Regions from separate parts of the Paenibacillus woosongensis genome, predicted to be linked through region 4. Evidence: riboswitches for the same ligand, from Rfam matches in the RefSeq annotation. Region 4 holds a riboswitch; each other region holds the start of a gene.
The links. Region 4 has a riboswitch for cyclic di-AMP ahead of QNH46_RS00510 (C40 family peptidase). Riboswitches for the same ligand answer to the same signal wherever they lie in the genome.
Positions count from the first base shown of each region.

Region 1 (7,350 bases), 1.1 Mb from region 4:
ACCCGGCATTGCCCCAGGAGATCCTGCTTCCGGCGGAACCAACCGGCACGGAAACGGGAGAGGACGGTTCAGAGGCGGATGCCAAGGAAGGCGCGGACGCGATCAGCGGGGCCGCGGAACTGCAGCAGTGGCTTGGCGTCAAGACGCTGGTGCCGCAGCGGGGGCTGAAACGGCAAATGATCTCCATGGCCGAGGAGAATGCCCGGGTGTCCCTGGAGGAGAAGTTCCGGCTCATAGAGCGGGACGAGGAGCGCACCTCGAAGGCAGCTGAAAATTTAGGCGCTGCGATCGGGTTAGAGTCGCTGTCGCGGATCGAGGCGTTCGACAACTCGAACATTCAGGGAACGAACCCGGTATCCGCCATGGTCGTATTCATTGACGGGAAGCCGGCGAAAAAAGAGTACCGGAAATACAAAGTCCGCACCGTAGAGGGTCCAGACGATTACGAGACGATGCGGGAAGTGATTCGCCGCCGCTATGAGCGGGTGCTCAAAGAGAATTTGCCGCAGCCGGATCTGATCGTCGTGGACGGCGGGAAAGGCCAAATTTCAGCAGCGGTTGACGTGCTGGAGAACGAGCTGGGCTTGTTCATTCCCGTGTGCGGACTCGTCAAGGATGATAAGCACAGAACCGCCCAGCTCATGGTTGGAGATCCGCCGGAGCCGGTGCATCTGCCTCGTGACAGTCAGGAGTTCTATCTCCTGCAGCGCATTCAGGAGGAGGTTCACCGCTTCGCGATTACGTTTCACCGGGAGCAGCGGGCCAAATCGATGGTGGCCTCGCGGCTGGACGCGATCCCGGGGATCGGAGAGAAGCGGCGCAAGCTGCTGCTGAAGCATTTCGGTTCGCTCAAAAAAATAAAAGAGGCCTCCGTCGAAGACTTTCGGCCTCTTTCGATCGGCGACAAGCTCGCCAATCAGATTATAAATGCCCTTCGGGATGAGGAGTCGTAAACTGCGGCTCCTCTTCTTTGCGTTGTACCGGCGGAATGCTCTCCGTCCGGCCCGGCGGGTTGAACAAATATATAACATAGGCTACGATCGCCGGCAGAGCGATGTAAACAATCCCTGCGGTCCAGTTCAGCACCCCGCCCATCAGCATAAGGCTGAGCGACATGAGGATGCTGTTGAAGATGACATGCGTGAACATGGCGGTAATATAGCCGTAGCGCAGAAAAACAAAGCTGAACAACAGCCCGACAATCGTCAATTCAATCGGGCGTGAATAGACGGGATAAATCGGATACAAGGAATGTCCGAACGCCCAAATCATCGATGAGATCAAGCTGGCTACGAACGTGCTGCGGAATATTTTCTTCAGCATCGGGATGCCGAACAAGCGATAGACAGCTTCCTCGCCGATCCCTGCTACCCAGGCGAGCAAGGGGAACAGGATGGGATAGAGCATGTTGTAGGCCGACTGGGTGGCATCAGTCGTTGACCAGGTGCCGATCGTGTGTCCAAGGACAAAGAAGATGACCGATTGCGCCCCGAGCAGGATCAAAGCCCACAAATAGGCGCTTTGCATCGAGAACAGGACATGCTGCCCGTATCCCGGCTCCTTGGCTCTGGCCCATAAATTAAGCCCCTGTTTGCGCCAGAGTCCGTCTCCTCCGATCAGGGAGAAGTAAATAGAGGCCGATATTACCAAAGTGAGTGCGCCTTGCACGATGAAGCCGAGGATCAGGACCTCTGTTCCGAGCCCGTCCTTCTCCAGCATCGGAAGCATATTAACCGCTCCGACCATCGTAAAAATAAAGTAAGCAGTGGACAGAACCAGGCCGCGCAGAAAAGAAGAAAACGGTCTGGTCTTCACACTATAGATGATCGCCAGAATGCCGAGCACGAAGGTGAATAGGGCGTAGCCAACCCAGGTGAACCAGCTGGCCAGCTTCTTTTGGCCTTTTACATAGTCCAGATGAGCGGCAGGGGGATCGAAATATGCTTCCATGGAGGACACGGTTCCGTCTTGGAAGCGAAATTCGATTAGCCCGCGGGATTGACCGGCTTCATAGCCCGGAATTTCGTAGATCAGACCCGATTCGTTTTCGGCGCTCTCGATCTTCAGTTGAGCGGGATCGAAGTCAAATGCCTTAAGATACGGAGCAGCCAGGCTTTCTTTGTCCTCGGGCGTCAAGTCTCCCTCCGTGACCTGCAACCCCCTGCCGCCCGTGATGCCTTGCTTCTGCAGCAGATCCCTGGTGGCGTTGCTGTAGGTTTCGACACGTTCGAATCCGGCCACTCTGCCGCCATACATGTTAACGTCTACGGTTAAGGCGCTAAGGATGCCGTCTGGCTGCTCGAAGCGAACGCGAAATATCTCGAGCGGAAACTGTTCATCGTAATTTTGCATATAAGTTTTCATCAGGCCCGCTCGGGTTAAGTAACCATATATGTCCGATCGAGATTCATATGTAACCAAAACATCGTCCAATGCTACAGGCAGCTCCAGTGTCGAAGCGGCGAACTCGGCAGCGATTTCCTTCGCCTGCTGCTTTGTGATCGTCTTCTGAATTTGCTGCAATGAATCCGGCGTGGCCATCGGCAGAACCTGCAGGGCCAGAAAAAGGAGGAAACCTACGGCGGCCAGCACCCGAAGCGTGGTGCGCTTCGGCGTTCGCCCTGCGGACGAAAAGTTGGATAACATTCAAAAACCCCTTTGCTCTAGTGTAAATGGATATCATTGTAAAGATATCATAAGCATGGAGCAATCGCCAGAATCGAACGAGCCAAGCGCAGAAAAGAGGCAATAATTCCGCAAAAATACAGTATGGCTCAGAGAATGAAGGATGGCAAGCTCCGTTTCAGGCGGCAAAGGTGATTTTCATGGTATTTCGGGTAAATCAAGCTTTGTGGTGGACGTTAATTAAGCTTATAATCCAATTCATAAAGATGGAATGAAAATGTGAAATGAAAGAATTGAAAAGAATATCGGCCGAATTTCCAATGGAAAACGGGGGAACCAATTTTTTTGGGTGAATTTCTCAGGCCCTGCACGGACGGGAAAGTCCGGCGCAGGAGGCGAATAGGGCTGCTCTGCAGGCCCGAGCCCGTCAGCTAACCTCGTAGGCGTATTGCAGCAGGAACCATTACCGAAAGGGCTCTGGATTTCCAGTGCTTTTTTCTTTTGCCAAAGTGTCCATAATAAAGGGGTATAAATGTGAGGAACGCAGATCAAGGAAAGAGGAGGTGAGCACGATGCCGTCCCAATGGTTTAAATTATCTCCACCGCGTATATTGGTGCTTGGCTTTGCGGCGATTATACTGGCCGGAACACTCCTGCTGATGACGCCGCTCGCCACCACAACCGGGGAATCTCTTCCTTTCGTTGATGCGTTGTTTACGGCGACCTCGGCCACTTGTGTTACGGGGCTTGTCGTTCGCGATACAGGGACTTATTTCTCGTCATTCGGCCAAATCGTGATTATGACTCTTATTCAGATTGGGGGTCTAGGCTTCATGACCATGGCGACCCTCTTCTCCCTTGTGTTCAAGCGGCGGATTTCGCTGCGCGACCGCCTTCTGCTGCAGGAGGCGATGAATCAGAATACGATGGAGGGCATCGTGCGCCTCATACGCAAGGTACTGATGTATTCCCTGGTCATTGAAGTCAGCGCCGCCCTGTTGTTTGCGATTCGCTGGGCGTTTGACATGCCGCTAGGGCAGGCCGCCTACTATGGAGTGTTTCATGCGGTGTCACTGTTCAATAACGCCGGCTTCGATTTATTCGGGAAATTTCACAGCCTCACGGGGTATGTAGACGATCCGCTCGTTAACTTCGTAGCGATGTTCCTGATCGTATCGGGCGGGCTCGGTTTTATTGTGTTGTCCGAGCTCGCGGATTTCCGCCGCAGCCGCAAGCTGTCGCTGCATTCCAAAGTGGTTCTGTCCATGACCGGATCGCTTATTTTCATCGGGGCGCTCGTCATCTTTATATTCGAATTTACGAATGCCAAAACGATGGGCTCTTTGGATTGGGGCGGGAAAATATGGGGTTCATTATTCCAGTCGGTCACGACACGGACGGCGGGCGCGAATTCAGTGGATATCGGGACTCTTCGCCAGGCCACCCAATTCTTCATAATCATCCTGATGTTTATCGGCGCTTCCCCGGGCTCGACGGGCGGCGGGATCAAGACGACGACGTTCATGATATTGGTTGGCGCGGTCATTTCTATGATTCGCGGACGCAATGATATGGTGCTCTTCCGCTATCGTTTGTCCCAGGAGCGGATTTTTAAGGCCGTCACGATTACGATGCTGGCGCTGTTTCTCGTCATAGCGGCGGCAATGATATTATCCACGACCGAGGAAGCGGGTTTTCTGAGCATTCTGTTCGAGACGACGTCTGCTTTTGCCACGGTCGGTTTAACGATGGGGCTGACCCTGGATTTGACCGATATCGGCAAAATTATTTTATGCTTCATGATGTTTACCGGCCGCCTGGGTCTCTTGACGCTGGCTTATGCGCTTGGTCCGAAAAAGGGTAAGGAATTATACCGTTATCCCGAAGGGAAAATGATTATAGGATAGGAGTTCGACCAATCAATGAAAATGCAGCAGTTTGTGGTGATCGGCTTGGGGCGCTTCGGCTCCAGCCTGGCGCTTGAGTTAATGGATCTGGGATACGAGGTGCTTGGCGTCGACCTGAACGAAGAGTTGGTCAACGATATGAGCGCTTATTTAACCCATGCCGTCGCGGCTGATGCTACGGATGAAGATGTACTGAAATCGCTCGGCATCCGTAATTTCGATTGTGGCATTGTGGCAATCGGCAGTGATATTCAGATGAGCATCCTGACGGCGATTCTGCTCAAGGATTTGGGCATCAAAACGGTCGTCGCAAAGGCGATTTCCGTCCTGCATGGCCGGGCGCTGGAGAAGCTTGGCGTGGACCGGGTTATTTTTCCAGAGAGGGATATGGGGGTTCGCGTGGCGCATCAGCTGGTGACGCCGAATTTGCTCGATTACATCGAGCTGTCGAAGGAGTACAGCATCGTCGAGCTGAGTGTGCCTGCATGCCTGGCCGGCAAAACGCTGGGCGAGATCAATCCGCGTGTGAATTACAGCTGCAGCATCGTTGCGATCCATAAACAGACGGGGGTCATTGTCGCCCCGACCGCGATGGATGTGCTGAATGCCGGAGATATTATGGTCATGATCGGTTCTAATGAGAATATCGAGAGATTTGAAGCTGTCATTAACGAGGACGAGTGACGGATACAATGGCAAAGGAAGCTGAGTCAGCCGGGAGGGGCGGATACAGCTTCCTTTATATTTGGCTCTTATAGACTCAGAATATAAACAACGATTAATCCGACGCCCCAGAACAAACCGAACCGGTACATCAAGGTACTCGTCAGAAAAAACACCATGGCCAGAAGGAAGAAGACTGCAGTCTGCGAATACCATAGCATGCCATATGAAATGACGGCAATGCCCGGATCGAAGGTGATCAGTGGGAGCAGTTGCCTGAGCGCCGCGATAAGGAGCGTCTGCGCAAGGGATACCGCTATGCTGAAGGCAGCGAAATAGATCAGGCTGCTCCAATAGTATTGCTTGCGCGTCCAGCCCAAGCCCATGAGCAGCGGGAAAGAGCTGGCGGCAGTAACATAAGCGGTTAGGAGGATGAAAATTGAAATTGCGGCAAAATTATTATTCATCACCAATGCGATTGCATAATCGGGCTCATATATGCCGTATCCGGCAATCAGCCAAAAATCAAGGAATAGGACGATAGCTCCAAACCATAACAGCCGCTTGCGGTGATTATGCCAATGGAAGGTGAGCTGGGTACGAAACGTTCTCATGGATGGACACCTCCGAACTTAACTGGTTCTTTGCGGATGAAATGTATTCTCAAGGAAGGGCTCAACTCGTTGTAATACCCCATTTCCACCCTCGTGAATCATCGTAATCAAGGCAAACGTTAGAAGAATACGTAAAATCACTCCAGCTCCAGGGCATGGATCAAGCTGCCCTTGATATCATTAATCCACTCTTTGGTCTCTTGAGTCAGCTCCGAGCTGCTGCCATAAATGAGACAGGTCTCACGACGCGTTTGCTCCAGCTCTTTCATCGGCAGAGCCACCAGTTCATTGTCTTTCAGCAGCTGGGGCCTCAGATACGATTGCGGCAGCAGCGCAGCGGCCCGGCATGTCGGGAGGAGACGCACAATGGCTTCGAAGGAATCGATTTCCATGCGCACATCCGGTATGATGCCGTAGCGTCCGAACAGGTCATCAATCAGCTTCCGGTACCATGTCCCTTTGGAGAAAATGATCATAGGCAGGCCGTTTAAATCCTCCATGGCGGCCGGCTTTCCCCCGGCCAGGGCATGATTCCGCGGGACGACCAGCTCCAGATGATCCTGAAACAGGGGGATGCATTTCAAGCCCTGCTCGGAAATCGACGAAGCGACGACGCCGAGATCAATTCTTTTGTCACGGACATAAGAGACGATTTCATGGGTTTTGCCAGTAACAAGCTTCACTTCGATGTCCGGCAACTTGTTCATCAGTGCGGTCACGAGCGAAGGGAGAGTCGTCTGAATCGTTGTCAGGCTCGCTCCGAGCGTGATGACCCTGCGTTCAGCCGTTTTAAAGCGGGAGACCGATTGCAGGAAATGCTGATGGCGCTGGCGCTGCTCCATGGCGTAGATATAAGCCTCCTGGCCGACGCGGGTCAGCTCAAGCCGCTTTCCTTTCCGCTCGAATAGCGCGACGCCCCATTCCTCCTCGAGCTTGGCTATTTTGCGCGACAGGGCCGGCTGCGACAAATTCAGCAGCTTTGAGGCTTTGTTTAAGCTGGACTGCTCGACAACCGTAGTGAAGACGAGTAAATCTTCCATCATAGGTTACATCCCTCCGATTGTTAGACGTATAGTTATATTGAAAAAGAACGAGTTCTTAACTTGATCACCTATTCATAGAAACTATATGCTTGTAAATGGATATGCATAAATGTTATAACGATTAATACGTATATTGCAATTCCATTATAAGATAAAAAGGAGTAACATTAAAAGTGACACAAGATGTTCACATGTTATTAAAATCACATGCGAATATGGCCGTTTTGATGTGGAATATGTCATAGTACTTTCCTGACGGCCGGTGTCGAACGATGTTATTGAATAGGGAACGATGGAAACGAGAAAGGGGAACACGCACTTATGAAAGGGTTTTATTCCAGAAAGCTGCACTCGCTCCTGGGTGTCATTCCGCTAGGATTTTTTATTCTGGAACACATGATTACGAACTTTTCAGCCGTTGAAGGCGGAAGGCAGGGATTCATGGATGCCGTGGCATTACTGAACAGTCTGCCGCTTGTTATTGTTATCGAAGCGTTA
Region 1 covers NZ_CP126084.1:4,297,836-4,305,185, reverse strand. The annotation lists gene uvrC (excinuclease ABC subunit UvrC) at 1-953, shown strand, start outside; gene QNH46_RS19695 (CPBP family intramembrane glutamic endopeptidase) at 922-2,646, opposite strand; cyclic di-AMP (ydaO/yuaA leader) riboswitch at 2,923-3,086, shown strand; gene QNH46_RS19690 (TrkH family potassium uptake protein) at 3,198-4,532, shown strand; gene QNH46_RS19685 (potassium channel family protein) at 4,548-5,216, shown strand; gene QNH46_RS19680 (hypothetical protein) at 5,285-5,809, opposite strand; gene QNH46_RS19675 (LysR family transcriptional regulator) at 5,947-6,852, opposite strand; gene QNH46_RS19670 (succinate dehydrogenase cytochrome b558 subunit) at 7,174-7,350, shown strand, end outside.
Region 1: it holds a riboswitch for cyclic di-AMP, as region 4 does, so the genes downstream of both, QNH46_RS19690 (TrkH family potassium uptake protein) here and QNH46_RS00510 (C40 family peptidase) in region 4, are expected to answer to the same signal.

Region 2 (7,350 bases), 890 kb from region 4:
ATATAGTACAGTCTGGCCGCCTCGATACTCAGGCTACGCTTGTCCTTTTCCATATATGCATCCTACTTTGACGTAAATTAATGGCAGTGCCATTGCTTTCCAACCATTATAGTGCCTTCCCGGCTCCCTTGCCAGCAGCCGTGGCTGGATTGCGGCTTGGCTCCAGCGACGGCGCCGAAACGCCCCAAATCGCGGAACGAAACGCAATACCCGCCAGACCAATCAATGCGGTGACTGCGCCAATAAGCATAAAGGCCGCGCCGGCTTGGACCAGCTTGATCAAAAAGCCGCCAATCAAAGGTGCAGCCAGCATCACCAGACTGACGATCGTGTTCTGAATGCCGAATACCCGGCCGATCATCTGCTCGGAGGTCTCTTTTTGCAGAATATAATTTTGCGTTACCATATACATGCCGTTGCCGATGCCGATCAGTGCACCGAGTCCGAGAAGCAGCAGAACGCCGGTCCCCGGCGGACACAGCCCCAGAAGGGCGATCCCGGTCCCGATCAGCACATAGCCCCCGCCGAGTCCCCAGCCGTAGCCGATGCGATTCAACCGATTAAGGATGACAATCACGGCCACGGCCCCCGCTCCGATCGCAGACACCAGCCAGCCGATCAGCGATTCATTCGCGGAATCGATCGCACGCAGCAGCGTCGGGAACTGATAATCGATCATCAGCAGCGCGGTCAAGCCGACAAAGCCGAACATCATCGTATACAGCACTTTTTTAGCCTGAAAAAGATACAGCCAGCCTTCGCGCCAATTTTGGAGAAAAGCATCCCAGGCCCTTCCCCGTCCGGAATCCGTCCTCTGCAGCGGCTCCTCTGCAGGATGGGAGGCCGGAAGCGCGCGCAGCGGGAGCAGCAGTACGGCCGACAGCAGCCTTGCTCCGGCATTAAGTATAATGCACGCCTGAGGCGACAGCGCTGTCAGCGTCATCGCGCCAAGCAGCGGGCCGGCCACCTTCGAGGACTGGTTCACCAGACCGTTGAAGGATGTCGCCTGAAACAGCAGAGTCGGCGGCACGACTTGCCGTGTCAGCGCCTGCTGGGCAGGCACGTGGAACACGCCGCAGGAGGCTCGCAGCGCCAGCAGCGGGAGCAGCCAGGCCATGTTGGGCGCAGCCAAAATGCATAGCGTCAGCACCACGGTAATTAGGTCGCAGACCATCATGAGCCGCGCTTTACGCACCCGGTCCGCGACCGTTCCGGCGAAGGAGCCGAGCAGCACCGCCGGCAGCGCCATCGTCACCGGGATAAGGGCCAGCAGCACCGGGTCCACGCCCCACCGGTAAGCGACGAGCACCTGTATGGCGAGCGCGTCGAACCAATCGCCAAAGGAGGCAAGCGCATAAGCTCCAAACATATGCCTGAAGCTGCGTATCGATAAGAGGGAAGAGCGATCTTTTTGTGTCATAGGGTAATCTGTCCTTTCGTATCTCTAGATACCCTTATCCTATCCGGCGATTGTCAGAGGATGATCAGACGGCCTGGGCCACGGCCGCAGGCAGCTATGATAGAGATAATGCTCTGCCAATGACGGCTTCCATCTCCTTCTTATATTTCGATAGTCCTAGCTCTTCATCCAAAGAATCATAAAGCGACGCATATTTGTGCTGCATTTCCAGGCCAGGATGCTTCCGGTCGATATATCGCAGTATTTGGCAGAGCGAAATGATCCGAAGCGGGACGTTCAGCGACATCTCCAGCACATCCAGACCTTCATCAAACTTTTGCTCCGCCTCCTTTTTGCGGCCGCGCGCCAAATCCAAAAGCCCCTGAACGATGCGAAAACGTCCGATTTCCCGCAAATACGGCATATCCTCGAGCAAGCGGGCCAATCGTTCCGCCACCTTGTCCGCTTCCTCAAGCTCTCCGGCCAGCACGCAAACATATATTTCCATAAGAGCTACCGGCATGACAAACCCGCTGAGCCCATCCGCCTCAACCGTCTTCCTCGTCTCTGCGAACCGCTTCATCGCCTCCACTTCAAGTCCGGCATCCGCATACACCTCAAGAATGTTAAGTATACGCATTTCGCGATGCTCCTCCGGAGAAAGGGCTTGCCGGGCAATGGCCTGTTCACAATAGCGCAGTATTTGCTCCGGCTCGGGATTTGTCCCTCGGTATAAAATCAGCAGCCAGTACAGCCGGGTTTGCAGCGGCAGGCCGTCCGCTTCCAGGAACCAGGTGATATCGCCTTGTAGGAATTTCAAATAAACGGCGTAGAACGGATCCAGCTCGAAGCCGAGTATGTCCTTCTGCGTAGCCAGCGCCAGCATCGATTTGCCTTGACCGAACAGGTGGTATTTCTTGAAAATATCCCGCACCGAGGAATTAACCTCGCGATCGCCAACCGACGGATTCATTACGGATTTCGGTTCCCCGACGGTCAGGCTGTATCCGTATCCCCGCACAGTATTGATGCGAATATGCGCCCAGGGAGACAGCTTCTTCCTCAGGCGGTAAATATGATCATCCACTGTCCGCTCTACCGGGTATTCCATCGTCCACACCCGATCAAGGAGCTGATCGCGCGTAAAAGCCCTGTCGCGGTGACGATACAGAAATTGCAGCAGCGCGAACTCCTTCGCCAGCAGCGTGATGCTCTCGGAGCCCCATTTTACTTTGTAGCCGGAAGGATCGAATGTCAGTCTCTCCATAACTACCCCTTCTCCAAATGTCTTATTAGATTTATCATAATCGATCACCGCCCTCCTGAGAAATGAAAAGCGCGCAACCGATCTGGGTGCAAAATAAAAATCCCCGAAGGAGGCGGTCAATATTGCTTTAGGCCGCCCCTCAGGGGATGATTTACTATGTTCTATTATGTTATAACATGGCAGGCGTACGTTTTCTCTTCTGTGGAAAATCGGGCAGCTCGTTTACAGAGACGATTTCATCCGTCTTCTTCTCCGGCTGCTTCCAATACTGTTCATTGCCGGGAAGGTCGTCGAACCAGGACGCATCCTTCGGACAATCGAGGATCATCAATTTGCCGTAATCCCCGTCACGGGACTGGTGATATTTCAAATAGGCCTTGCCGTTTTCAATTGCTAGAATTTCGATCTTGCCCGACGTATGGCTCATCGACAGTCTGACGCGTTTGCCCAGCCCGGATGTGCGCGCCTTCGCCTCCTCGACGATCCGGTAGACCTCTTCCAGGGAAAGGACGAAATCCCGGTTCCCGGCTACCGGCCTGTTCACGAAGAAGTAGTAAGGCGTAACCCCTGCCCAGGACAGCTTATCCAGCAGTTCGCCAAGCACTACAGGGTCATCGTTGATGCCTTTTAGCACGGGGGTCTGGTTGACTACGATCGCGCCAGCCTCATGCAGTGCCTGGAAGCCGCGTCTCGCTTCCGCCGTAATTTCGCGCGGATGGTTAATATGAGCCATGACGTAAATGCGCTGCTCCGGCGTGGAAAAGGTGCGGATCACATCGAGCAGTTCCTCGTCCTCGTAAATGCGCATCGGATTAAATACAGGAATCTTGGAGCCAAGACGAATGATCTTAACATGCTCGATTTCACGCAGCTGGGCCAGAATTCCCCGCAGCTTCTCCGTAGCCAGAATGAGGCTGTCCCCGCCGGTCAACAGGACGTTGTTGATTTCGGGATGCTTGGCGATATAATCGATCCCCGGCTGTACATCGGACATGGCCTCCTTCACGTCATTGCGGAACAAACGCTTGCGGAAGCAATATCGGCAGTACGCGCCGCACACCTCCGACACGATCAGCAGAGCTGTCGTCGTATACTTGTGCTGACAGCCCGGCACGACATAGTTGGTATCCTCGTCTGACGCATCCCAGCGGCCGTATTCCTCTAGCTCCCCTTCATTCGGGATAACCAGCTTGCGAATCGGATCCTGGGGATCGTTCCAGTCAATCAGGCTCAAATAATAATCGTTCACCCGAAATACGAACTTCTCCGTAATCGGTTTCAAACGCGCCCGCTCCTCCTCCGGAATCATCGTCAGTCTGTCCAGATTCGTAATGTACTTCGTTTTCGCCTTTGTCATTTGTACATCCTCCTTCCTAGTAATCAACAAAAAAGACCCCAAACCGGGGGTCTAGACACAGCTGCGCCAGCAAGGGTCAGAAGACAAAAATAGACCCCAAAACAGGGTCTAAAGAGACGTAATTAATGATTTAAAACAGACCCATCCACTGCTGACGAGGTTAGCTGACGGACTCGGGTAAGATGGTACCCTACACCTCATAGGAATGAGTGATTCGCCCCAAGAAAAAAAACTGGTTCCCCCGCTTTCCTGGCTATCACCAAGAAACTAAGCGTGTGTCTATGATACGGTGTAAGGGAAAGATTGTCAACCTTAGGGCAATTAACAAGAGAATTGGAATAATTATAATATTCTTAAAATTTGACGTTTAATGTTATTTTCTGTCATCTGCCCTGTCATGATCCGTTCGGGGTCAAGCTTTTGGCGAGGCGGCTCATACAGCGCCGCTATTTCATAAGTCGCCAGCTCGGAGCCAATGATGGAGCTGTCTTCCGGCTTAAGCTCCCTGACTTTGCTGTGCAGCGTTCGCGCAGCTCTGCTCGTTGACCATTTGTCAAAATACCGCCTATCCTCCCATGTCGTGCAAACCTGCAGCTCGTCGCATTCCTGGCTGTTATCCTTGATCAGCACTTCCATGAGCAGGAAGCCTTCAAAAGAATGAACCGGTGAAGGCGTCCTGAAGCGGGACAATACTTCATTTACCCTGCCTTTTCGAACCCGGATCGTTTGGATGGCCTTCATCATCACCATCATTTTCCGACCACTTCTTTCGATAGAAATGAACTTAAATACTCATGGACGAAAATGGCGGCATTTCCCCCAGCCTCGGCGTGGCGAATCAGCGATATACCGTGCGGGCCTTTGGCATAGACGGTCTCGGGGTGATTTTCGACGATCGCTTTAACGACGTTCAGCTCTCCAAGCATAGCCGCAGCAAAAATATCCATCCGTGCCCCGTGCGCCAGCAGCAGCCTTGCAATGCTGAAATTCCCGGTATGCGATGCGGCGCCGAGGGCGCTCTCCCAATCGCCGCTCCCCCAATCAATGACCCCATGAACGAGTGCGGGTTCCTGCTTGAGCAGCCTTGCCACCTCATCATAATCGCCATGCGCCGCTACAATAAATTCACGTACCAGCTCGTGATTTAAAGGCCCTCTTGGCATGTATACCCCTCCTTGCCCGTGCTGTCCGAACCTCTCGCTCTCTGTTTCTGTTCATCGCTCTCTCGTTGCCGCTCGCCCTCTCTTCGGCACACCGCCGCACTGATAATGAGAAGCCATGATATATATACCAATGATGCTTGGTTCATCTTCCATTCCTCCATTCTACATAATTGATAAGCATTCTCAATGATTGATCAATTCCATTCTATTGATAATGATTCTCATTGTCAATAAGAGGGGTGGAATCTTTCCCTCCACTAAAATAAACTACGGATTTATGACTAAATGATCAGATTCAGGTAACTAGATGTAATTCTGCAGTTAGAATAAAAAGTGGACATCTCTTAGTGCAAAAATAGATAATGAGTCTAATAAGATAAAGAGGTGTCGAAATGAGTGAGACGAGACAACGGTATAACGAAACATTTAAACGTGAAGCCGTAAAGTATGTGCAAGAACAAACCAAGTCACTCGAGGAGATCGCAAACGAGTTAAACATTAACCCCGGTACATTACGAAACTGGGTCGGAAAGTATCGAGAATTTGAAAATGAACCCGTTAACCAAGGCGAAACTCTTCGCCAGCAATCTCAAATGATCGATGAACAACAACGGGAAATCGCACAAATCGCCGTTTATTACTGAATGGATCATCGCCAACAGCACAAAGAGCGCTGCCCCCGGCAACGCTCATCGTACATATGGCTATGTTTCTATTTCCGTGTCTAGACGGTAGATGCCGCTTGATTCAGCATATATTTCTCGACGACTTTAGCTACGCCGTCTTCCATATTCGTGTCGGTTACATAATCTGCGACAGCCTTAATATCGTCGGGAGCATTGCCCATGGCTACGCCAAGCCCGGCAAATTCAATCATCGCCAGATCATTATAGCTATCCCCGATCGCTATAACTTCTTCCCGCTTGATACCCAGCTGCTGGATGAGATGGTGCAGGCTCGTCCCCTTATCTACGCCCGCCTCCGTAAATTCCAGGAAGAAGGGCTTGGAGCGAACGACGTTAAGCTCCCCTGCCAGCTGCGGCTGCAGCTTGCTCTCCAAAGCAACCAGCTTCTCCGGATCATCGACCATGAGCACCTTTACGACCGGCTCCTGAACCGCTGCAATAAAATCCTCAACCTCGACAATCCGCATCCCCGTAATTTCGCCTTCGATATCCGTATACTTATTATGTGCCGGAGTCACGATATCATCGCCAACGTAAGTATGGATCCATACGCCCTCCTGCTTGCTGATTGCGTACAGCTCATGGGCCGTTTCCGGTGTCAAAGTACTGCTGAACAAGACCTCCTGGGTTGCGGAATTGGTAATTTTCGCCCCATTAAAGGATAGAATAAAGCTGCCGTATTTCTCCAGCTCTAATTCCTTGGCGATATGCGTCATAGCAAAGGTCGGGCGGCCGGAGGCCAGCACCACCTTCATTCCTGCCTCCTGCGCATCCATCAGCGCCTGCTTCGTGCGAGGCGAAATCGTATGGTCATCCCGCAGCAGCGTATCATCCAAATCCAGCACGATCATTTTATAATTCATCTCTCTATGTCCCCTCCACTCATTCTGTCGATAAGCTATGAAGCTAGCTGCTTAGTATCGCAATATACATAGCATACCATCTCTGAATGAGCTTGAGGGTATTATTTCGCTAGTTTAATCCAACGAACCTAATAGTTTGCGTTATAGAATAGACTCGTTCACCACAATATACACATCGAAGCACGGCTCCGCGCCGGCGGGCGGTTGAATGGATAGCGTGTATCCGGTAGAGACCTGGATCATCTTGTTGCGGTGGATGTAATCCACCAGCTCTGTGAATACCCGGTCCAAGCCTTCGGGATCTCCGGCATACCTGGTATGAACCGCATTCACCAGCTGAAACATCGGTTTGAATCCGTAAGGCTCCGGCAAATCCAGTGGCCGATCGACCGGGAACATAAACTCCATGTCCAGAACCTGCTCTTCCGAATCATGATCTATTGCGAAAGTAGCGGAGATCATCGGTCCGTTGCGTTTAGCTCCGCTGCCTTTCAAAACGGCAACGAATTGGCCCAGCCTATGATCAATCTCGGACTGCTTCATTCTTGCGCGATAGGAAGCCACATTCTCAAATCTGATGCTCTTCCCGGTTTCGATTTGAATCGTCTGCTCCAT
Region 2 covers NZ_CP126084.1:4,510,641-4,517,990, forward strand. The annotation lists gene deoR (DNA-binding transcriptional repressor DeoR) at 1-53, opposite strand, end outside; gene QNH46_RS20840 (MFS transporter) at 107-1,420, opposite strand; gene QNH46_RS20845 (winged helix-turn-helix domain-containing protein) at 1,515-2,666, opposite strand; gene QNH46_RS20850 (KamA family radical SAM protein) at 2,836-4,023, opposite strand; cyclic di-AMP (ydaO/yuaA leader) riboswitch at 4,158-4,307, opposite strand; gene QNH46_RS20855 (antibiotic biosynthesis monooxygenase) at 4,366-4,767, opposite strand; gene QNH46_RS20860 (ankyrin repeat domain-containing protein) at 4,773-5,186, opposite strand; gene QNH46_RS20865 (hypothetical protein) at 5,168-5,332, opposite strand; gene QNH46_RS20870 (transposase) at 5,579-5,830, shown strand; gene QNH46_RS20875 (Cof-type HAD-IIB family hydrolase) at 5,911-6,735, opposite strand; gene QNH46_RS20880 (GyrI-like domain-containing protein) at 6,877-7,350, opposite strand.
Region 2: it holds a riboswitch for cyclic di-AMP, as region 4 does, so the genes downstream of both, QNH46_RS20850 (KamA family radical SAM protein) here and QNH46_RS00510 (C40 family peptidase) in region 4, are expected to answer to the same signal.

Region 3 (7,350 bases), 2.5 Mb from region 4:
CGATTGTCGGGAATTGTCAACGGCGTGGATACGAAGCTGTACAATCCGGCGACAGACGAGGTACTGGCCGTCCGGTACAAGTCAAGCGCAAAGAAGAAGCAGGAGAATAAGGAGGCTTTGCAGGAAGAATTGGGTCTGCCTGTATCCGCCAGGACGCCTCTCGTAGCGATGGTTACGCGGCTTGTTGAGCCGAAAGGGCTTGATCTGGTCATCCGCATTTTGGACGAGTGGCTGGCCTCTGACGATGTTCAATTCGTCATTCTTGGTACAGGCGACAGGGCGTATGAGGATTGGTTCAGAGAAGCGGCGCATCGTCACCCAGCAAAGCTGTCGGCGCAATTGCTGTTTAGTGACGCATTGTCCCGGAAAATATATGCGGGCAGCGACCTGTTCCTGATGCCCTCCAAATTCGAGCCCTGCGGAATTAGCCAGCTGCTTGCGCTGCGTTATGGCAGTATCCCGGTCGTCCGTGAAACCGGAGGGTTGAACGATACGGTGAAGTCCTACAACGAGGCGACCGGAGAAGGGAACGGATTCACGTTTGCGAATTTCAATGCCCACGACTTGCTGTACACATTGCGCCGGGCAATCGAATTTTATCATCAGCAGGATCACTGGAAGCAGCTGCTTCACAATGCCTTTACTGGAGATTACAGCTGGGCGGTGTCGGCCAAGCAATATATCGATATCTATGAACGAGTTGCAAGAGATGCCTGAACAACGGCAAATCCCCCAATCCTTCGATTCAACCCGAGGAGTTGGGGGATTTGTAGTTTCCAGCAGATCAACGTCAGCTATTTCAGCATACGGCACAGTATGCGGTATCCGTACGGATCAAGGCTGATATTCATGATGCCTTTGTCCGGCATCACGCGTTCGCCTGTCAGAGCATCATACCAGTCGTTCGTGTCCATCGGATGCGACAGCGTACGCTTCTTACCGGTATTGTTCATCCAGATCGTAAAATGGACCTTGTCGTCGAGCCGCTCGTAAATGATGCAGGGATCATGAATGTCCGCATGCAGGAAGCGGAAGCGGCCTTGGCGCAGTGCGGCGTGCTTATTACGCAGAGCAATCATTAGTTTATAGAAATCATACAGCTCGCGATCCTGTTTATGGGGATCCCAGACCATACATTTGCGGCAATCGGGATCGCCATTTCCTGCTATACCGACTTCATCGCCATAGAAAATGCATGGTGTTCCCATATAGGTGAAGAGAAAGACGACGCAGAGCTTCAGTTTACGCTTGTCATGTCCTACGCTGGTCAGCAGCCGCGGCGTATCATGGCTGCACAGCATGTTGAAAATAACCTCATTGGTTTGCTGCGGATAACGCATGATGAGCGAGCCCATCTCATTGGAGAAGCTGTATCCGTCCATGCCTGCGTTAAAGAAGGTTAGCACTTTGTCGGCGAAGGGATAGTTCATGACGGAATCGAACTGATCCCCGAGCAGCCAGTTGAGGGAATCGCTCCAGACCTCTCCGATAATATAAGCATTCGGGTTGGCCGCTTTGACGACTTTTCTGAAATCGCGCCAGAAATGATGGTCAATTTCATTGGCGACGTCAAGGCGCCACCCGTCAAGATTGATTTCTTTGATCCAATATTCCGCTACGCCAAGCAAATATTCCTTCACTTCAGGATTCGCAGTGTTGAATTTCGGCATATTGCCAAAAAATCCGAACGTATCGTAAGTGGGAATGCCGTTCTTAATGGACACTGGGAATTCATTAATATGGAACCAGTCAATATACTTGGAATCCTGCCCATGCTTCAGCACATCCTGAAAAGGAGGAAATTGCTCGCTGCAATGGTTGAACACGGCGTCCAGCACAATTCGGATCCCTTTTTCGTGACAGGCCGCGACTAACCGCTTTAATAGCGCGTTGTCCCCAAAATGAGGATCGACATTCTTATAGTCGACCGTGTCGTATTTGTGATTGGAGGGGGAGGTGAAAAGTGGTGTGAAATAAATAGCATTAATACCAAGGTCGACTAAATCGTCTAAATGATCCAGAACACCTTGCAGATCGCCCCCGAAAAAATTGTCGATCTTTGGCGTTCCTCCCCAGGGTTCCGTTGGCTTAGGATCGTTAGACGGGTCGCCATTCGCAAAGCGCTCGGGCATAATTTGATAAAACACAGCCTCTTTGGCCCATTCCGGTACTTTGAAAACGTCAATCTCATGAATATAAGGAAATTCGTACAACTCGCCCGGCGGAGTAGGCGGCTCATGTCCGATCCCGCTGTCCTGCATATAAACCGTTTCGCTGCCGGCAACCAGTTTGAAGGCGTAGGAGAGCCGTTTGTATTTCGGCTTCACGGCGATTTCCCAGTAATCGAACATCGCGTCATGGGCCGCTTTTTCCATGGCCAATTCCTGATAGGTCTTCTGCCAGTCGTACTTGTCCCCGGTCATGGCGAATACTTGCTCTATATCGTCTCTTTTGGTGCGCACACGCAAATGAATCGTTGTTGGATTATAAGCATAAGCCCATTTATCGCGAGGCACGTGGTACAAAGCTTCAAGCAGCATGCGGCCACCTCCTTAACATCTGCTTCAGCTAATTAATAACCAACTCTCCCTTGGTATGAACCATTATTCCCTGAATAAGAGGAGGCCATGAGCCGCGTTTTATAATGTATAAAATCATTGATTCAGGTAACGCGATGATGTGATAAAGTTCATTGTTATTGATAAAAGGAATGAAACAGGCGGGTTTGAAGAGTGGATTTTAATGGCAATCATATAGGTTCTACTCGGGAAGTGATCTAAATAACATGAAATAGAGCAATTGACCGTGGGTATAATAGATGCAGAAAGGAAGAAAGAAAAATGTCGAAATTTTCTTTTGCATATATATGCATAATGATCTATAATTAGCCCAGTGAAATCATGAGATGATGATTAATTTTCATAACTTAGCAAGGAGAGAGAGACATGAAAAAATGGGGTACATTATTGATGGCGGTGCTGTTGCTTACGACTGCACTGGCAGCTTGCGGACAAACCAAAGAAACCAAGGACAGCTCGCAAGGATCTGACACGCCGGCAGCGAAGAAGCTGGTTCTCGGATTGAGCGCCGATTTCCCGCCATATGAGTTCCATATCAAGAATGACAAAGGGGAAGACGAGATCGTCGGATTCGACGTGGAAATCGCTAAAGAAATCGCCAAGGATATGGGGGCAGAGCTCGAAATCAAGGATATGGTGTTCTCATCCCTGCTCAATGAGCTAGGCAGCGGCCGGGTGGACATCGTCATTTCCGGATTGAGCCCGACGCCTGAGCGTGCGAAAGAAATTGAAATGTCACAAATCTACTACAACGCCAAACAGGCAGTCGTTGCCCGCGAAGCGGACAAAGATAAATATTCCACGCTTGAATCGCTGGAAGGCCTCAAGATCGGCGTTCAGAAGAGCTCGATCCAGGAGGACATCGCTAAGGAAATTCCTGGTGCGAAGCTGACCTCTCTGGCGAAGATTTCTGACATCATCATGCAGCTGAACTCGGGGCGTGTTGATGTAGCTATTATCGAAGGCCCTGTTGCCGAATCGTTCGTGAAGAATGTTGACGGCATCGTCATTACCGATGCGGAGCCGGTAACGGAGGATGACGGCTACGTCGTAGGCATTAAGAAGGGCAACAAGGAGCTGCTGGACCAAGTGAATGCCACATTGGATCGCCTGATCCAGGACGGGAGCATTGAGAAATTCGTACAAGAAGCCAGCGATCTGTCCATTAGATAACTTGGCGTTGGCAATGCGATGATAAGACAACCTGGCAGAAAATAGCGGAGCAAATTCGCTATTTTTCTGTTTTTTAACGAAACGGGCGCTGTAATTGGAGGTATGATAGGCTTATGAACTTTTTTACTGAATTTGCAACGATGTTTTGGGAATACCGCAGTTATTTTCTAACCGGACTGCAGTACACGTTATGGCTTGCTGCGTTAGGCGTATTATTCGGGTTCATTCTCGGATTGTTTGTCGCTTTGATCCGGATGTCGCCATGGGGAATCGTACGCTTTATCGGACATGCCTGGGTTGAGTTTCTGCGCGGAACGCCGATGCTAGTACAGCTGATGATCATTCACTACGGCTTGTCTTACATGTTCGATATCAATTTTGATCCGATTGAATCGGGGGCGATTACGCTGTCCATTAACAGCTCGGCTTATTTAGCGGAAATATTCCGCGCGGGCATTCAGGGCGTAGACCGCGGTCAAAGCGAAGCGGCGCGTTCGCTCGGAATGACGCAGGGTCAAACGATGCGTTTCATTATTATTCCGCAGGCGATCAAAAACGTGCTGCCGGCGATTGGCAACGAGTTCGTTGTCATCGTCAAGGAATCGTCGATCGTTTCCTTTATCGGGGTGACCGAAATGATGTTCCAGGCGGGCGCCGTTCAAGGGATTACGTATAACGGCATGATGCCGTTCCTGATCGTTGCCGTGATGTATTTTATCGTCACTTTTACACTTTCCCGCATTTTGGGCCGTTTCGAAAGGAGGCTGCAGGCTAGTGATAACCGTTAAGAATTTGCATAAAAAATTCGGCCAGCTGCATATTTTAAAAGGCATTGACCTGGAAATCAACCGCGGCGAGGTCGTCGTCGTTATCGGGCCGAGCGGATCGGGAAAAAGCACCTTCCTGCGCTGTCTGAACCGGCTTGAGGAGCCGTCCAGTGGCGAAATTCATTTCGAAGGAGAGCTTATTACCGGCAAGAATCATAATATCAACAAAACCCGTGAGAAGATGGGTATGGTATTTCAGCATTTTAACCTTTTTCCTCACAAAACGGTGCTTGAGAATATTATGATGGCTCCGCTTCAGGTGAAAAAACAGGCGAAGCAGGACGCAGAGGCCTTCGCGCTTCAGCTGTTGCGCAAAGTGGGTCTGGAGGACAAGAGCGGGGCTTACCCTTCCCAGCTGTCAGGAGGACAGAAGCAGCGCATCGCCATCGCTCGCGCCCTGGCGATGGAGCCGCATGTGATGCTGTTTGACGAGCCGACGTCCGCACTCGATCCCGAGATGGTGGGCGAGGTTCTGGAAGTCATGAAGGAGCTGGCGACAGGCGGGATGACGATGGTGATCGTCACGCATGAAATGGGCTTCGCCCGCGAGGTCGGCGACCGCATCTTGTTTATGGATCAAGGCGTTATTATCGAGCAGGGCAGCCCGCAGCAGGTGTTCGGTTCGCCGCAGAATCAGCGGACGCAGGATTTCTTAAGTAAAGTATTGTAATTTGTAATTAGAATAGCACCAAAAAGGCATGACCGTGGGTCATGCCTTTTTGGTGCCGTCTGTCAAAATTTAAATTTTTGTTACGGTTTTCGTCAATGTTTTTTCTTATAAATACTGGTTTGAATACCATTGGTAACATTTGCATGGCCCATAGGTTACAAAATTGTGATATATTCATTACGGCCGAAACACTGCCAAGGCAGGTGCGGGGGACGACTTATGACGAGCAATGCAAGTACAAGGTGACAAGCATGGCATGTCTTGGGGTGAAGCGCTGATGATCGGCGCCGGGAGCTATCCTTTTTTCCGAATCCGACAACTAACTCCGCAGGCCAAGTTAAAGGAGGAGCATCATGTTTAAACAACGTAAAGGTCTTCACAAATTGGGAATGGGGATTAAGTCAGCGGTGATTGCAGCCGGGTTGTTAGGAGCGCTGCAGGCCGTGCCAGCATATGCGGATTCAGTACATACGGCGAAGAATGGGGACACCTTCTATATTCTCGCCAAGCAGTACGGGGTCAATTTGGACAAGCTGATGAAAGCGAATCCGAGCATAGAAGCAACGAATATTTACGAAGGTTTAAAAATCACGATACCAGGACAAAACATGCAGGCGCTTTCCGCCTCTGGAAGCGAGGCTCAGCCGCTCTCTACGCTAAAAGTATTAACGGCGGAACGGGTCGTACAGGCCTGGGGCAAATCGTTTAACTACAAATCCACAGTAAAGGTCAAAGCGACAGCTTACTCTGCGGCTGCCAGCGAAAACGGGAAATGGGGCCCTGTCGACTATTATGGCAATCCTTTGAAGCTCGGAACGATCGCTGTTGATCCAAACGTCATTCCGATGGGCACCAAAGTGCTGGTCACCGGACACAGCCATCCTGATCTGCCGAAGAACGCCTTCGTCGCCACAGCGACTGATCAGGGCGGCGCGATCAAAGGGAACCGCATCGACATCTTCATTCCGGCGAGCCCGCAAAAGGTTAACGACTTTGGTTTTCAGGATGTCACGCTATATGTTTTGAATTAATACAAATTTAAGCCATGATTAGATGATATTAAATAAGGACGTCCACTGCGAGATCTGGGGATCTGCAGGGATGTCCTTTTTTTGCTTGCAAACAGGTGCTGGTTATAGTGCTTTCTTATAAGATAGCAGCTCGGGAATCGTTACGAAGCGATAGCCACGATTCCGCAGCACCTTAATAATATCCGGCAGAGCCTCGATAGTTCCCGTCAAATTGGAACCCGTACCGCCCCCGGCATGCTGCAGCACGATGGATCCCGGACCGACGGCGCTGAGCACGTTATGCTTGACCTTCTCTTTGCTTAGCGCTTTCCAATCGAGGGAATCGACGTTCCAGTTAATGATTTTGTAGCCTTGCCGCTTGGCCCATTTGAGCTGCTCCTCGTTAATTTCTCCGTAGGGGGGACGAATGAGGCGAGGTTTGTAACCGATAATCCGTTCGATCACTTTCTCGGTTCGCTCAATTTCGCTTTTGAATTCCTGGACGGATTGTTTCTTAAACAAAGGGTGGCTGTAAGAATGGTTGCCGATGATATGCCCTTCATGGTGAATTCTCCGCAGCAGCTCCGGATGCTTCTTCGCCCGGCTGCCTACGACGAAGAAAGTGGCTTTGACGCCGTGTTTCTTCAGTATATCCAACACTTTAGGGGTGAAGCGCGGATCGGGAACATCATCGAAGGTCAGGGCAATTTGCTTGACCTCAGGACCGCTGAACTTGAACGTTTCCGAGTATTTCCGCCGGAGCTCTCCCAGCGTCATTGGCTTAGCTTCGGCATTTACGGCTTGTTCGGAGGAGGTGGGTTCCGGGTTTAACACGGATTCGGCAGGCGCGGGGGCCATTCCCGTAACTAGCGCCAGGCATAACAGCCATGCGCCCGGCGCCTTGAAGAGTTTGGACATGGATACCTTCTCCTTTGATCGCTGAATGGTTATTTACTGGTATGCCCAAAACTTCACATAAATATGACCGCTCCTGCAAGGGTGTGCTATTTGTCACAGACTTGCCCGCGCAAAAATAGCATCTTTAGATAAAGCAGTGAAGCAGTAGATACGCTTATTTGTTAGTGAGGTGA
Region 3 covers NZ_CP126084.1:2,862,082-2,869,431, reverse strand. The annotation lists gene glgA (glycogen synthase GlgA) at 1-717, shown strand, start outside; gene QNH46_RS13095 (alpha-glycosidase) at 795-2,540, opposite strand; gene QNH46_RS13090 (transporter substrate-binding domain-containing protein) at 2,946-3,752, shown strand; gene QNH46_RS13085 (amino acid ABC transporter permease) at 3,866-4,540, shown strand; gene QNH46_RS13080 (amino acid ABC transporter ATP-binding protein) at 4,527-5,249, shown strand; cyclic di-AMP (ydaO/yuaA leader) riboswitch at 5,421-5,600, shown strand; gene QNH46_RS13075 (3D domain-containing protein) at 5,603-6,280, shown strand; gene QNH46_RS13070 (polysaccharide deacetylase family protein) at 6,383-7,177, opposite strand.
Region 3: it holds a riboswitch for cyclic di-AMP, as region 4 does, so the genes downstream of both, QNH46_RS13075 (3D domain-containing protein) here and QNH46_RS00510 (C40 family peptidase) in region 4, are expected to answer to the same signal.

Region 4 (7,350 bases):
AAAAAGAACAGGGAGGAAAAAAACATGCCGTTTACACCACAAGAAGTTGAGGCGCATTTGGAAAAGTTGGAGGGATGGGAGCTGGAGGAGGGACGCTGGATCGTTCGCAAATTTACCTTCTCCGAGTATATGAAGGGCATAGCCTTTGTGGACGAGGTCGCGGCGATCTCAGAGGCCTTTAACCACCATCCTTTTATTACGATTGATTACAAAACGGTTACGCTTCGTTTGACATCATGGGAAGCAGGTGGAATCACGGCCATAGATATTAAGGAAGCCGAGCAATACAATGAAGCATACGATAAAATGAATTCACCCGAAAAAAGCTTATAGCTGTGATGGTCATGGATTAAATACGAGACACGCCCACCGGGAACGCTTCGTTTCCTAGTGGGCGTATTTGTATCATGCTCATTATTTCTTCTCTGCAAGCCAGAGCGCGACGTTCGCAATTTCCTCATCCTGCAGCTTATCTTTGAAGCCAGGCATCATAGAGCCTTTACCCTTCGAAATAATCTTATAAAGCTGCTCGGTTGACAAGGTGGCCCCAATATGCTGCAAATTCGGCCCAGCCAAGCCTTCCAGTTGATCCCCGTGACAGCTGATGCAGTTTGCTTTGATGACGGCTTCCGCTTGCTCTGCGTTTAACGTGACTTCAGGCATTTGCGTCTTATTTTCTTGTGCTACCTGATCTTTGCCGGGCAAAGTAAAAATAAGCACCAGGGCTAGTGCACACGCGACAAAGAATAGCCCGCTCATAACCCACTTTTGCATTTAATCGTCCCTCCTATGTAAGCTACCTTATTATTATAACGGAACACGCCCTTTGATCATAGCATTTGTGACAAAAAAAGCAACGAATTCCACGTATAATCGTTCAAAATTCACAATATATTATGAGCATCCTCACAGCGCGCCAGAATCAAGCCATACGGCGTCTTTCGGAAGGGAAGTGTAAGATGGGCATATCTATGCCTGAACCGCCTTAAAGGCGTCCTCAGACGCTTTGGCAGACCATGCTATAAACGCTCACCCCGATATACCATACAATAATACGGCTTGGATATTGCTCCTGGGGTCATTTTCTCGTACAGATCGGTAATAACAAACCCCGATTTCTGATAAGCGCGGATGGCCCGCGTATTCCAGGTGAGCACTTCAAGATCGATGACGTTGGACGGTGCGCGCCGCTGCGCCTCTTTAACGATCGTTAATACAAACGACTTACCCAAACCTTGGCCGCATAAATCGGGCCGCATTCCGATTCCGAGTCTGGTGACATTCTCCATGGGAAAATACTGGGCGAATCCAGCCAAATTTCCTTCCTCGTCCAGAACGGATACATACTGCTCGGCCCGTAAGACCGGATTGCCGAATTCAACATCAAGAGCCTTCATTTGTTCCCAAGGCAGCCAGCTATAGATATCATAGGGAGAATCGTAGCGCCAAGTACTGATTGCTTCCCCATGATGCTCTTCCATAGGAACGATCTGAAACTGAATATCTCGTTTATCCATCTTGCGCCTCCTTGTACAAATGGGAAATGCCGTGCCATGGAACTTCGCCGGCGCGAACGTTTTACCACCACTGTAACGGGATTTTATTTTATTGTAAAGGCTCTAGCCAAGAGATTTTTGATGGTCAAGGGAATTATGAGGAAGGGTCATCCATTTATAGTGTAAACGGTTTAGCAAGGCGTCAAAAAAATAGTACCTATGGCGCGGATGACTGCAACCTTTTTCCCTAGCTCTTCGTTATTAAGGTAGACCGATGGAATTCCAAACAAAATGCCGCCACAATTCTGGCAGGAATTGTCGCGGCGGTGAAGTAAAAGCAGTAGACATAAATGAGGTTGAGTGATTAGGATTGAGCGGCGTGGGTAGCATAGCCGTATTTGCTGAGGATCCGTTTCGCTCCGACGTAACGTTTCTTGTAGTAGCTGTTGCTTAATTTGTCAGTGCGGATTCCTTTAGAAGAAGAGGCATGAGCGAACTTTCCATCGCCGATATAAATACCGACGTGAGATACTCCTTTGCCGGTGGTATTAAAGAATACGAGATCTCCTTCCTGGAGCTGATCCTTTGCAACAGGCGTACCCTGTTTGTACTGCGCCGCCGAGACGCGGGCTAGTTTAACACCCATTTTCTTAAAGACGTAGCTTGTAAATCCGGAGCAATCAAAACCTTTTGCGGTCGTTCCTCCGAGCTTGTAAGGTGTTCCGTAGACGGCATTAACCGCCTTGTTCAATGTCGTGTCCGAGTCGGCGTATGCGCTTGCTGTCCCCATCGTAAGAAGAATAGCCAAGCTCGTCGCCGCTGCTGTCAAAGTCTTTCTCAAGATGTTGTGCTCCTTCCAAGGCCTGCGAGGTTAGCTTAAGGATTCGGTTGAAGGTTCCCTATCATCTCTTATGTAGCGAGATCAATTCACCCATAAATGGTTCCCCCGTTTCCCGGGTGCCGGGAATTCGGCTTATCAAGTTGTATGCACCCGAAACGAAACGACTTGCAACAATAATGACAAGATTGTAACTTATCACTTTGGTTATTCTAACAAAAACGGCCATCTTTTGCAAGAAAGGCTCTGCTGCAGTATGTTGGTAAAGTTATCCTGTGCCATTTAGGAATAAAAAAAACCTGTAGGTGGGTTCGGCAAGAACCGTTACAGGTTTTCTGGACGTATTATTCTACATCGTCATGATCGTGGCTATCCACTGCAACCTCTTCGTACTTGTCTGTACTCAGGATGCGTTTGGCACCGACATAACGTTTGACATAATAATCTTCGCTTAATTTGCTGATGATTACGCCTTTCTTCGTTGAAGCGTGAGCGAAGCTCTCGCCATCAACCATAACACCAACGTGGGATATTCCATTACCGGAAGTGTTGAAGAATACGAGATCTCCAGCCTTCAGCTCATCCTTCTTGACAGCTGTTCCCATGTTGTATTGGGATGCTGATGTGCGAGGAAGCTTGATATCAAGGCTCTTGAAAACGTAAGAGGTAAATCCGGAACAATCAAAGCCGTCGGTGCTCGTACCGCCAGATACATATTTCGTGCCCAGTGCGGACTCGATGGTTGAATCCAGTTTAGAGTCTGCGAAAGCGCTGCCAGCCCCTAAGGTGAACAGGATGGACAAACTTACAGCAGCTACAGCCAACTTTTTCTTCAAAGAAGTTATGCTCCTTCCAATGCCTACGAGGTTAGCTTAAGGATTCGGTTTGAAGGTCCCCTATGATCCCTCTGAAGCGAGATCAATTCACCCAAAGTGGTTCCCCCGTTTCCCCGGTGACGGGAATTCGGCTGTGATTTTAACACCCTTTGTAACTTATTCGACAATGCTGTCTGCATCTTTGTGAATTATGACAGAAATGATTACAAATCTGTTACTTAAAAAGTACTGTTGTTATTGTAACAAGGCAGGGATCATTTGGCAATGGTTAAATTGCGAGAATTATATAGCAAGCATAGAATAAGGCCCCCGCGATTGCGCGGAGGCCTTGTGGCTCTAAGGAGGAAAGAAGATGAAGAAATTTTAACTTTTTTGTTGCCATAGACAATATAGCGAGGATATTTTCCATATTTTGAAAAAACTGCGGAAGAATGGGTATGCTTGCTGCAAAATAAGGGCCAGCAGACCCGTCCAGATCCAGGATACTGTACCGAATAAGATAAATATGATAGAGCAAGTGGCTGCGAGAATAAAGGAGATGCCAAGTCCGGGAAGAAGATGCTTCCAGCAAAGGAGCAGGGACGGCCAGGCATTGCCTCTAAATAAGTAGCCGAATTGCAGGAACAGCACCGTCTGGCGGATGAACCAGCTATAGCAGAGCCAGCCGACAGCATAAAGCATAGCGATGAGGGCAGCTGAGATGTGGCTGCCGTTTCCCTGGAGAATGGGAGACAGGGATGCGTAAGCTTTGGGCAAGAGCCACAGCATCGGGATTAGAATCAACATTAGCTCTATGAAGTAGAACAGCGTCACAGGTTTCCAAAATTTCTGCATGCCCCGGAAAAGCGGGAGGCCAGGCGCCCGTTCCTCCCCAGGAAGCAGTCCATACAAGATTCCCGCTTGAACAAGTGGAGTGAGCAGCAGGCGAAGCAAAACCATGCCGATGACTATCCATAAGTAATGATGAACCTCGGGAATTTGCCAAAATCTATTCTGCCCCTCGATGACAAACAGAATCCGGCTTAGATCGTGGGGGGGAGGGTCAGGGTAGCGGTGCAGCACCTGCACCACGGCCGTATTGACCAGCCGATATAGAAATACTCCCCACAGCAGTTGATATAGGAACAGAATGATGACGGAGGGGAACTGTCTTTTGACGCTGCTCCACCCATTGCGAATATAGGGCATGGTATTCCCTCCTCAAAGTTTTGTGAGCAACACTGCTCCGAATAGGCATCGAACAAAACTTGCATCGGAAGCATAGACCTAAGTTTTGTGAGCAACACTGCTCCGAATAGGCATCGAACAAAACTTGCATCGGAAGCGTAAACCTAAGTTTTGTGAGCAACACTGCTCCGAATAGGCATCGAACAAAACTTGCATCGTAAGCTGCTTACCATAGGAATGAGCTGGTCAGCATTTCGAGCAGCTTCGTTACGGTGACATTGGCGCGTGTGCTGACCTTCTCGTCCAGGCTGGCTTTAAAGTAGTTATTAATATGTTTGTTCTCCAGCACCAGCGTGTAATCCGGGTCGAGCATGGCCCAGGCGAGGGGTTCCCTGTAGGATAATTTCAATTGGGAACGCTCTTCCTTCCCGTCTAGTACCTTCCGTACGGTATGCCCGTCTTGGAAGGTGAAGAGGATCGGCACCTTCGCATAGGTTCCGCCCTTGCGGGCGATGTCTACGACGGCCTCGTACAGAGCATTGCTGTCCTGCCGGACCTGATAGATATCGATGTTCTCTATGGCATAGTCCGCCATTTTTCCATCATATACATACTGGTTAAAATAATTTTTCCAGGAGCGTCCCGTCGTTTGCTCAAGCACCCGCTGAAAATCCGCCGTGGTCGGATGCTTGAACCGATATTTACGCGCATAGAGGGACAGCGCCCGATTCATGGCTTTGTTGCCGATCTGCCGCTCGATGTCCAGAAGAACGAGTTTGCCGCGGTGATAGACATTCCTAGCGTAAGTATCCGCTGTGCCGAACTCCCAGGAAGGCAGAGTCAACGGCTTGGGGTCGGGGATCAATGCAGCTTGAATCGGCAGGCTGGTCGTGATCCCAAACTCCTGCTCCATCAGGCGGTCCTCGGCATAGGAAGTGAAGGCCTCGTCCAGCCAGGCTTCTTCAAATTCATTACTGGCCACCATTCCATAAAAAAATTGATGCCCGATTTCATGGATGACCGTGCGCTCCAGCTCGTCATAGCCCGGGGAGTCGCCAGTCGCCCCGAACGCCGTAATCAGGGTCGGATACTCCATTCCCCCTGCACCATTCCCGTCAGCCGGGGGTACAACGATAGATAAAGTGGAGTAGGGGTAGCTTCCATACCATTTGCTGAAATTGGATAATGCAACCTTAGCGGCATAGAAGTAACGATCCTTCAAGTCCTTGTGGATTGGATCGAGATACAGCTTGATCCGCACCCCTGGCACCTCCTCCGAAGAGAACGGCTCTTCGGCGTAGATGAAGCTTGGCGAAGCGGCCCAGGCGAAATCATGCACATCATCCGCGTAATACTGGACGATTTTGCGTTCGCCCCGCTGTATCGCAGGTTTGGTCGGAAATCCAGTAGCAGCTACCTTATACTCGCTGGGAACGTCGATATTCACGCTGTAAATGCCAAAATCGGAATAGAACTCCGAATTCCCGTGATACTGGTGCAGGTTCCAGCCCTCCGTGCTTCTTCCCCTTCTTGAGACAGGTTCGTATACGCACAGTTTGGGGAACCATTGTCCGGCCATCACAAAGTCACCGGCGGTGCCCATTCGCGCAAAAACTTTAGGAAGCTTCACGGTGAAACTCATCTTGAGCGTAATGGTCTCGCCGCCTTGCACCGACATGGGCAGACGCACTTTGGCAAGCGTCCTGTCCTTGGTGTTGCCGTCATCGGGCTGGACATACTGAATTCGGTGCAGGAGGGAAATGCCGTCCATCGTCCGGATATCGGTCAGCTCGATGGAGCCCCAGCCATCCTTCGGCATAACATCTCCACGCAGGCGTCCTCCGGATTCCTTCATAAATGTAGTTTCTGAGGAAGCGAAGGCATTGGGATATAGATGAAAGTAGAGCTCGTTCACCGTTTTTTTCCCGGGATGGGTCCAGGATAGCGTCTGGGTGCCAGTCAGCGTTCGCTCCTGTTCATTCAGCTTGACGTCAATATGGTATTCTGTAACCCGGTTGCTGAGTATTTCTGCTGTCGGCTGCTGTATACTCTCCTGCGGGGGAGAAGAGGCTTTCACTGAGGCGGTCTTGCTCTGCTGCGGGGCAAATGAGGGGGCGTCCGTGTGGTCGTCATGAAGCATGTACATGATGGAACCGCCTAAAAGACACAAGGTAAGAATAGCCATACTAATTATTATCGATCGACGGGTCATACCATGGATACCTCCTGTTGACAAGCATCTACAGCATGTATATGTTTGCATTTGGGAGATTATTAGCTAAAATAAAATTAATGTGTACGTCGGCTGAACAAGCATTCTCTATAGGGAAAGAAAACATGCAGAAACTGCCTTCGGCGAACGCTGCTCAGGTTCTGATCAAGCGACCGCTCAAGCCAGGTGGAGGGAATTATGGATAATAAAGATAAAGATACTTCACAGAAGACGGGCAAGAAGATATTCGCCTTAAATATTATTAGTAACGATGACAAAAGCAAGCATAAAGGATTCGGTGCAGGCTCCATCGATTTGAACAGCATGTCGCCGGTCATCATCGACGGGAACGAAGCTTACATCGATATCGGCGCCATGCATGCCAAGAGTAAGGTGGAGAAGGGCATCAAGTTCTCGACGAATAAGGAGGACGTTCCTAACGGACGCCAAGTATGGATCGTATGGGTAGCCGTGGACCGGACGCTGGAGCTGGGGCAATTTTACGGCGGGATGACCGCCTGTGAAATGCTGATCGATACGGAAGCGCGCCGCGGATGGAAGATTCTCGCCGATCATGTCAACAAGATGGACTATGCTCTAAAGCGCAGAGTCATTTTGGATGGGCTGGGGGCGGAGGAAAAGGCCGCCCTGAAGAAGCTGCTCATAGAAACCAACGAAGAATGGTGGGAGAAGTCTTCAGACGAGCTGAAGGCAGCTCTGGAGACGGAATAGAAGCGAATTCCATATTCAAAACAGCAATCCATCGAGATTGTCATATAAATAAGCACGCGCCAGCTCAGG
Region 4 covers NZ_CP126084.1:108,186-115,535, forward strand. The annotation lists gene QNH46_RS00490 (4a-hydroxytetrahydrobiopterin dehydratase) at 25-333, shown strand; gene QNH46_RS00495 (c-type cytochrome) at 415-774, opposite strand; gene QNH46_RS00500 (GNAT family N-acetyltransferase) at 1,020-1,517, opposite strand; gene QNH46_RS00505 (C40 family peptidase) at 1,861-2,337, opposite strand; cyclic di-AMP (ydaO/yuaA leader) riboswitch at 2,342-2,480, opposite strand; gene QNH46_RS00510 (C40 family peptidase) at 2,679-3,170, opposite strand; cyclic di-AMP (ydaO/yuaA leader) riboswitch at 3,176-3,313, opposite strand; gene QNH46_RS00515 (hypothetical protein) at 3,534-4,358, opposite strand; gene QNH46_RS00520 (M1 family metallopeptidase) at 4,564-6,549, opposite strand; gene QNH46_RS00525 (YwhD family protein) at 6,748-7,281, shown strand.